2 regions of the Microcella humidisoli genome follow, and region 1 is predicted to be linked to the other one. Evidence: predicted binding sites of a transcription regulator. Region 1 holds the regulator's gene; the other holds the start of a gene.
The links. The regulator HrcA, encoded in region 1, represses chaperone genes, less so after heat shock. The targets are predictions, from matches to a motif close to TTNGCACTCGNNNNNNNCGAGTGCNAA.
Positions count from the first base shown of each region.

Region 1 (3,402 bases):
GCGCGATCGTCTGCCAGCGCTCCCGGTTCTTGACCGCCTTCGCGGAATCCCAGCGCGAGACGCTGCGGGCGGCCTGCCACGGGATGACGCCGTCGACGCCGAGCTCGGTCGCGGCCTGCACGGCGAGCTCGTCGCGGTCGCCCTTCGCGAGCGCCTGCACGAGATGGATGCCCGGCACCGCCCGCTCGTACCGTTCGACCCGGTCGACCTCGAGCGCGACGTCACCCGGCTCGACCGCGGCGACGACCCCGTGCACGACGAGCCCCGCGCCGTCGCCCAGCCGCAGCTGCTCGCCGACGCGCACGCGCGACACGGTCGCGGCATGCCGCGCGTCGGCGCCGCGCAGGTGCACGACCGCGGCACCCTCCCCGCCGTCGACGCTCTCGACCTGGGCGGCGAGCGAGTCGTCGAGGTAGAAGTGGGCCACAGCTACAGGTTGAGGAAGCGGTCGCGCAGCTTGGCGAAGATGCCCTGCTGGAAGGTCGCGAACTGCGGCGGCACAGGACGGCGGCTCGAGGCGAACTGCCGGATCAGCTCGGTCTCTTTGCTGTTGAGGCGCACGGGCGTGACGACCTGCACCCCGAGTTTGAGGTCGCCGCGGCCCGAGCCGCGCAGGCGCGTGATGCCGCGCTCTTTCACGGTGATGATCTCAGCGCTCTGCGTGCCGGGCTTGATCTCGACCATGACGTCGCCGTCGAGGCCGGGCAGGGTCACCATCGTGCCGAGAATGGCGTCGGTCATCTGCACTTCGACGGTCGCCAGGAGGTCGTCGCCGTTGCGGCTGAACGTCTCGTGCGTCTTGACCTTGATCTCGAGGTAGAGGTCGCCGTTGGGGCCGCCGGCGGGGCCGACCTCGCCCTGCCCGGTGAGCTGGATGCGCACGCCCGTGTCGACGCCGGCCGGGATGTCGACGGGGATCGCGCGGCGGGCGCGCACGCGGCCCTGTCCCGCGCAGGTCGGGCACGGGCTGGGGATGACGGTGCCGTAGCCGCGGCAGGTGCCGCAGGGGCTCGAGGTGAGCACGTTGCCGAGCAGGCTGCGCACGGTGCGCTGGATCTGACCGGAGCCGCGGCAGATGTCGCAGGTCTGCGGGCTCGTGCCGGGCGAGCAGCAGCTGCCCTCGCACGTCGAGCACAGAATCGCGGTGTCGACCTCGAGCTGGCGCGTCGTGCCGAACACGATCTCATCGAGCTCGACCTCGACGCGCAGCAGGGCGTCCTGCCCGCGCTCGCGCCGACTGCGGGGCCCGCGCTGCTGCTGGCCCCCGCCGAAGAAGGTCTCGAAGATGTCGCCGAAGCCCCCGAATCCGGATGCGCCGCCGAAGCCACCCGACCCACCGAGGTCGTACTGCTGCCGCTGCTGCGGGTCGCTCAGCACGTCGTAGGCGTGCGTGACCTGCTTGAACCGCTCTGCGGCGTCCGCACTCGGATTCACGTCCGGATGCAGTTCGCGCGCCAGGCGGCGGTAGGCCTTCTTGATGTCGTCGGCGCTTGCCTGTCGGTCGATGCCGAGCACCTCGTAGTGGTCTGCCACTTATTCCTCACCGAGCAGTCGCGAGACGTAGCGTGCTACGGCGCGCACTGCTGCCATGTTGTTCGAGTAGTCCATGCGAGTGGGGCCGAGCACCCCGAGCTTGGCCGAGCTGTCCGAGCCGACCCGGTACGCGCTCGTCACGACCGCCGTCTCCTTGAGAGCTTCGGCGTTCTCGCGGCCGATGCGGGCCGTCACGCCGTTCTCGTCGACCTGCATCTCGCTGAAGAGCTTGAGCAGCGTGACCTGCTCCTCCAGGGCCTCGAGCACGGGATACACGCTGCCCGCGAAGTCGCCCTCGGTGCGCACGAGGTTCGCCGCGCCCGCCATGACGAGCCGGTCGGTGCGGTGCGCATCCACGTGGCCCAGGAGGGCCTCGGCGACGACGCCGACGGCGGCGCGACGATCGGGCGCGAAGCGCTCGGGCAGCGAGGCAGCCACGCTCGCCACATCGTTGAGCGGTTGGTCGGCGAGCGCCGCGTTGAGCTTGGCGCGCAGTTCGCCCACGAAGGCCTCGTCAGCCTCGGCGGGCAGCTCGATGATGCGCTGGTCGACGCGGCCGCCGTCGGTGATAAAGACCGTCATGAGCCGCGTCGCGCTCATCGGCACGAGCTCGACATGACGAACTCGCGCGTTGCCCAGGGTCGGATACTGCACGAGCGCCACCTGATTGGTGAGGTGCGAGAGCAGCCGCACGGTGCGCGCGAACACGTCGTCGAGGTCGACCGACTGGTCGAGGAAGGCTGAGATGGCCTGGCGCTGCGCGGCACTCAGCGGGCGCAGGTCGGCGAACTGGTCGACGAAGACGCGGTAGCCCTTGTCCGTGGGCACGCGTCCCGAGGAGGTGTGCGGGGCCGCGATGAGCTCCTCCTCCTCCAGCAGCGCCATGTCGTTGCGGATGGTCGCTGCTGAGACCCCGAACTGGTGTCGGTCGACGATCGCCTTCGAACCGACGGGCTCGCGTGAGGCGACGTAGTCGTGCACGATCGCGCGCAGCACGTGCAGGGCGCGCTCCGAAACCATGGCGCTCCTCCCCCTCCGACATCTCTCGCGGGTCTCGAGTGCCTGGCACTCGCTCCCGCGGACTGCCAATTCTACCCCGCCACGCGGGCGTCGCATCATTGCCTGGCGGATGCGCGGGCGCTAGGTTTGCCTCGTGCTCCACCCCGGGACCCATGTTCGCCGCAGGATCATCGAAAGGCAGTACCCATGACCGACCAGACCCCTCCCCCCGCCGCTCCGCAGCCCGCCGCCCCGCTCTCGGAGGCGGAGGACCGCCAGTGGGCGTCGTTCGCCCACCTGGGCGGCATCATCGGCCTCCTCCCCTCGCTCATCATCTTCCTGGTCTTCAAGGACCGCGGAGCGTTCACGCGGGAAGAGTCCAAGGAGGCGCTGAACTTCCAGATCACGATCGTCGGCCTGCAGATCATCGCCTACATCGTGGGCTCGATCCTCGCCGTGATCCTCATCGGCTTCCTGTTCTACTTGGTCGCCTGGGCCGCGTGGCTCGCCGGCGTGATCTTCTCGATCATCGGCTTCACGAAGGCGAAGGACGGCATCGCCTACCGCTACCCCTTCGCGGTGCGCCTCATCAAGTAGTCCCGCGACTGCTGCCTCTGCGGGCCCCGACCGATGCGGTCGGGGCCCGCGGGTGTTTAATGTCGCCATGACTGATCAGCCCCCCGTGAACCCGTACGCGACCACTCCCCAGCCCATGAGCCCCGCCGACGAGAAACTGTGGGCGACCCTCGTGCACGTCGGCGGCATCTTCTTCGGCTTCGTACCGGCGCTCATCGGGTTCCTCGTGCTCGGCAACCGCGGGCCCTTCGTGCGCGGCCACACCGCCACGGCGCTGAACTTCCAGCTGACGAT
Region 1 covers NZ_CP101497.1:2,612,406-2,615,807, forward strand. Annotated here, with positions in the region: gene NNL39_RS12760 (16S rRNA (uracil(1498)-N(3))-methyltransferase) at 1-427, opposite strand, end outside; gene dnaJ (molecular chaperone DnaJ) at 430-1,533, opposite strand; gene hrcA (heat-inducible transcriptional repressor HrcA) at 1,534-2,553, opposite strand; gene NNL39_RS12775 (DUF4870 domain-containing protein) at 2,740-3,129, shown strand; gene NNL39_RS12780 (DUF4870 domain-containing protein) at 3,197-3,402, shown strand, end outside.

Region 2 (3,402 bases), 1.2 Mb from region 1:
GTCTCGCGACGGGCTACGCCGGGCTCGGCCTCGGACTGCTGTGGGTGCTGCTGATCGTCGTCTTCACGCTGCTGCCGCTGCTGTTCATCGGGGCGGTCGGCTTCGGCGGCTGACGGCTCGATCGCGCGGCGAGGGGCTCAGTCGCAGCGCTCGGCGATGAGCGCCACGCGCTCGCCCGCTGATCGCGTGAGCACGAGCACCGCCGACTCGGCGCCGCGGAGGGCGAGCTTCGGGCGCAGCGCCGCGGGATCGATGTCGACTCCGCGCTTCTTGATCTCGAGCACGCCGATGCCGCGCGACGCGAGGGCACGCTTGATCCGTGCGGTGTCGAGCGGCAGTCGTTCGAGCACGCGGAACCCGCGCGCGAAGGGGGTCGCGGTCGGCCGGTCGGCCGTGAGATAGGCGATCGTCGGGTCGAGCATCCGACCCCCCATCGAGCGCGCGAGGTCGCCGATGAGGCGCGCGCGAATGACGGCGCCGTCGGGCTCGTAGAGGTACTCGCCGAGCGGGCCGGGCTCGACGTCGTCGCTGTCGGCGGCAGCGCGCAGCTCGGCGGGCAGTTCATCGCCGCGCAGCACGAGCGCTGCTCGTCCGACGCCGGGGCGGGCCAACGCGCCGCTCCACAGCACGAGCTCGACGACCTCGCCGTCGACCGAGATCCACTGCGCCTCGAGGCCCTCGGGCAGCAGCGCGCGGTCCATTCCCGGCGCGAGCTTGATGCCCCCTGGTCGCTGCCGCGCGATCGCGAGGGCCTGCGTGAGGCTCGGCGACCAGTCGTCGGGCGACGACAGGCGCGATGCCCCCTCGCGGCGCGCGGGGTCGAGCCATACCGCATCGACCGCGTCGAGAGGCTGCTCGAGCGCGTCGCCGTGCGCGACCTGCGCGGTCGGGAAGGGCACGAGGTTGTAGGCGGCGATCGCGGCCGTCGCCTCATCGCGCTCGACGGCCGTGACGCGCAGGTCGAGCGACGCCATCGCCATGGCGTCGCCGCCGATGCCGCACCCGAGGTCGGCGACGCGCGTGAGGCCCGCGGCGGCGAAGCGGCCCGCGTGCACGGCGGCGACGCGCAAGCGGCTCGCCTGCTCGAGCCCCTCCTGGGTGAAGAGCATGCGCTGCGCGAAGGGACCGAACTTCGCCTCGGCCTTGCGCCGCAGCCGGTACTGGGTCAGCACGGCGGCGACGAGAGCGGGGGGATGCCCGGCCTTGCGTAACCGCGAGACGAGCGCCACGGCATCGCTGACCGCGCCGCTCGGCTCGAGCTCGTCGAGCAGCCGCAGCGCCTCGGGCGTCAGCAGTTCACGCAGCTCGGCGACATCCATGCCCCGATCCTCCCACCCCGCCGCCATTCGGTGTCGTTGGCACTCGGATTGCGTGAGTGCTAACCGCTTCGGTACAGTTGCTCTGGCACTCGCACGTCGAGTGTGCCAACCCCCTCATCGTCGTAAGAAAGAAGAGGTCAACCGTGTCGGTCAGCATCAAGCCGCTCGAGGATCGCATCGTCATCAAGCAGGTCGAGGCGGAGCAGACCACCGCCTCGGGTCTCGTCATCCCCGACACCGCCAAGGAGAAGCCCCAGGAGGGCGAAGTCGTCGCCGTCGGCCCCGGCCGCATCGACGACAACGGCAACCGTGTTCCGCTCGACGTCGCCGTCGGCGACCGCGTGCTGTACTCGAAGTACGGCGGCACCGAGGTGAAGTACGGCGGCGAGGAGTTCCTCGTGCTGTCGGCTCGCGACGTGCTCGCGGTGGTCGTGCGCTAGGCGCATCCTCACCCGCATCCGAACCCCCGGTCCGCCTCGCGCGGTCGGGGGTTCGTGCTGTCCGGGGGCCGCGCGGCGAGCTCCCGCGCCCGGGATACAGTGACACCGTGCCCGACTCGCGCCTGTCCTCCCGCGGTCTCGCGCTCGCGATCAGCGCCTACGGGCTCTGGGGCTTCCTGCCCCTCTACTTCCTGCTGCTCGACCCGAGCACACCCGTCGAGATCGTGGCCTGGCGCATCGTGCTCTCGCTCGTGTTCTGCGTGCTGCTGCTCGCCGTGACGCGCGCGTTCGCGCCCTTCGTCGCGCTACTGCGCGACCGGCGCATCATGGGGCTGAGCCTGCTGGCCGGCATCCTCATCGCCATCAACTGGATCGTCTACGTCTACGGCTCGACCAACGGGTTCGTCGTCGAGGCGGCACTCGGCTACTTCATCAACCCCATCGTCTCGATCGCCCTCGGCGTCGTGTTCCTGCGCGAGCGGCTGCGCGTCGGGCAGTGGGTCGCCGTCGGCATCAGCGTGCTCGCCGTGCTCGTGCTCGCGATCGGCTACGGGCAGCCGCCGTGGATCTCGCTCGCCCTCGCGTTCTCGTTCGGCTTCTACGGCTACATCAAGAACCGCATGGGCGGGCAGGTCTCCGCCGTCGCGGGGCTCACCCTCGAGACGGCGTGGCTCGTTCCGGTCGCGATCGTCGCCCTGGTCGCGGTGCAGCTGACGAGCGGCATCACGCTCGGCACCTCGGGGCTCGGCCACGCCGTGCTGCTCTCGCTCGCGGGCATCATCACGGCGGTGCCGCTGCTGCTCTTCGCGGGGGCCACGCGCCGGCTGCCGCTGAGCGTCATGGGATTCATCCAGTACTTCGCCCCCCTGCTGCAGTTCATCTTCGGTGTCGCCGTGCTGCTCGAGCCCATGCCGCTCGAGCGCTGGATCGGCTTCGCGCTCGTCTGGCTCGCGCTCGTGGTGCTCTCGGTCGAGGCCGTCGTGCAGCGTCGCCGCGCCACGCGCGAGCGCCGCGCCCTGCCGCTCGAGACCGGACCGGTCGAGACGGTCTGACCCCGCTCAGCCCAGCTCGGAGAGCGCGGCGTCGAACTCGGTGATGAACCGCTCGGCGTCGGCGCGCGAGAACGGCAGCGGCGGGCGCAGCTTGAGGGCGGCATTGTCGCGCCCCGAGGCGCTGATCAGGATGCGGCGCTCGCGCAGCGCGCCCACGAGGTTCACCGCAGCGGGGGAGTCGGGGTCGCCCGTGGCGGGGTCGACGATGTCGACCCCGAGGTAGAGCCCGCTGCCGCGCACGCCGCGCAGCCGGTCGTGGCGTGTGGCCAGCTCGTCGAGCATGCCCCGCAGCTCGGTGCCGACGACCGCGGCATGCTCGGGAAGGCGATCCTCGTGCAGCACGTCCCACGTGGCCCGCGCCGCGGCGACCGCGACGGGCGTGCCCGCGAAGGTGTTGAAGTAGCGCACGCGCTCGCCGAAGGCCTGCATGAGCGCGCGGCGCGCGACGAGGCCGGCGACGGGCTGCCCGTTGGCCATGGGCTTGCCGATCGTCACGAGGTCGGGCTCGAGGCCGTGGCGGGGGAACCCCCAGAGGCTCGCCGCGCCGTCGCCCGAGCCGGGCCCGCCGATGCCGAGCCGTCCGAAGCCGGG
Region 2 covers NZ_CP101497.1:1,417,192-1,420,593, forward strand. Annotated here, with positions in the region: gene NNL39_RS06830 (DUF4190 domain-containing protein) at 1-113, shown strand, start outside; gene NNL39_RS06835 (class I SAM-dependent methyltransferase) at 138-1,319, opposite strand; gene groES (co-chaperone GroES) at 1,463-1,759, shown strand; gene rarD (EamA family transporter RarD) at 1,867-2,811, shown strand; gene NNL39_RS06850 (aspartate aminotransferase family protein) at 2,818-3,402, opposite strand, start outside.
Region 2: groES (co-chaperone GroES) is a predicted target of HrcA. The motif match lies at 1,356-1,382, and genes of this name have one in related genera.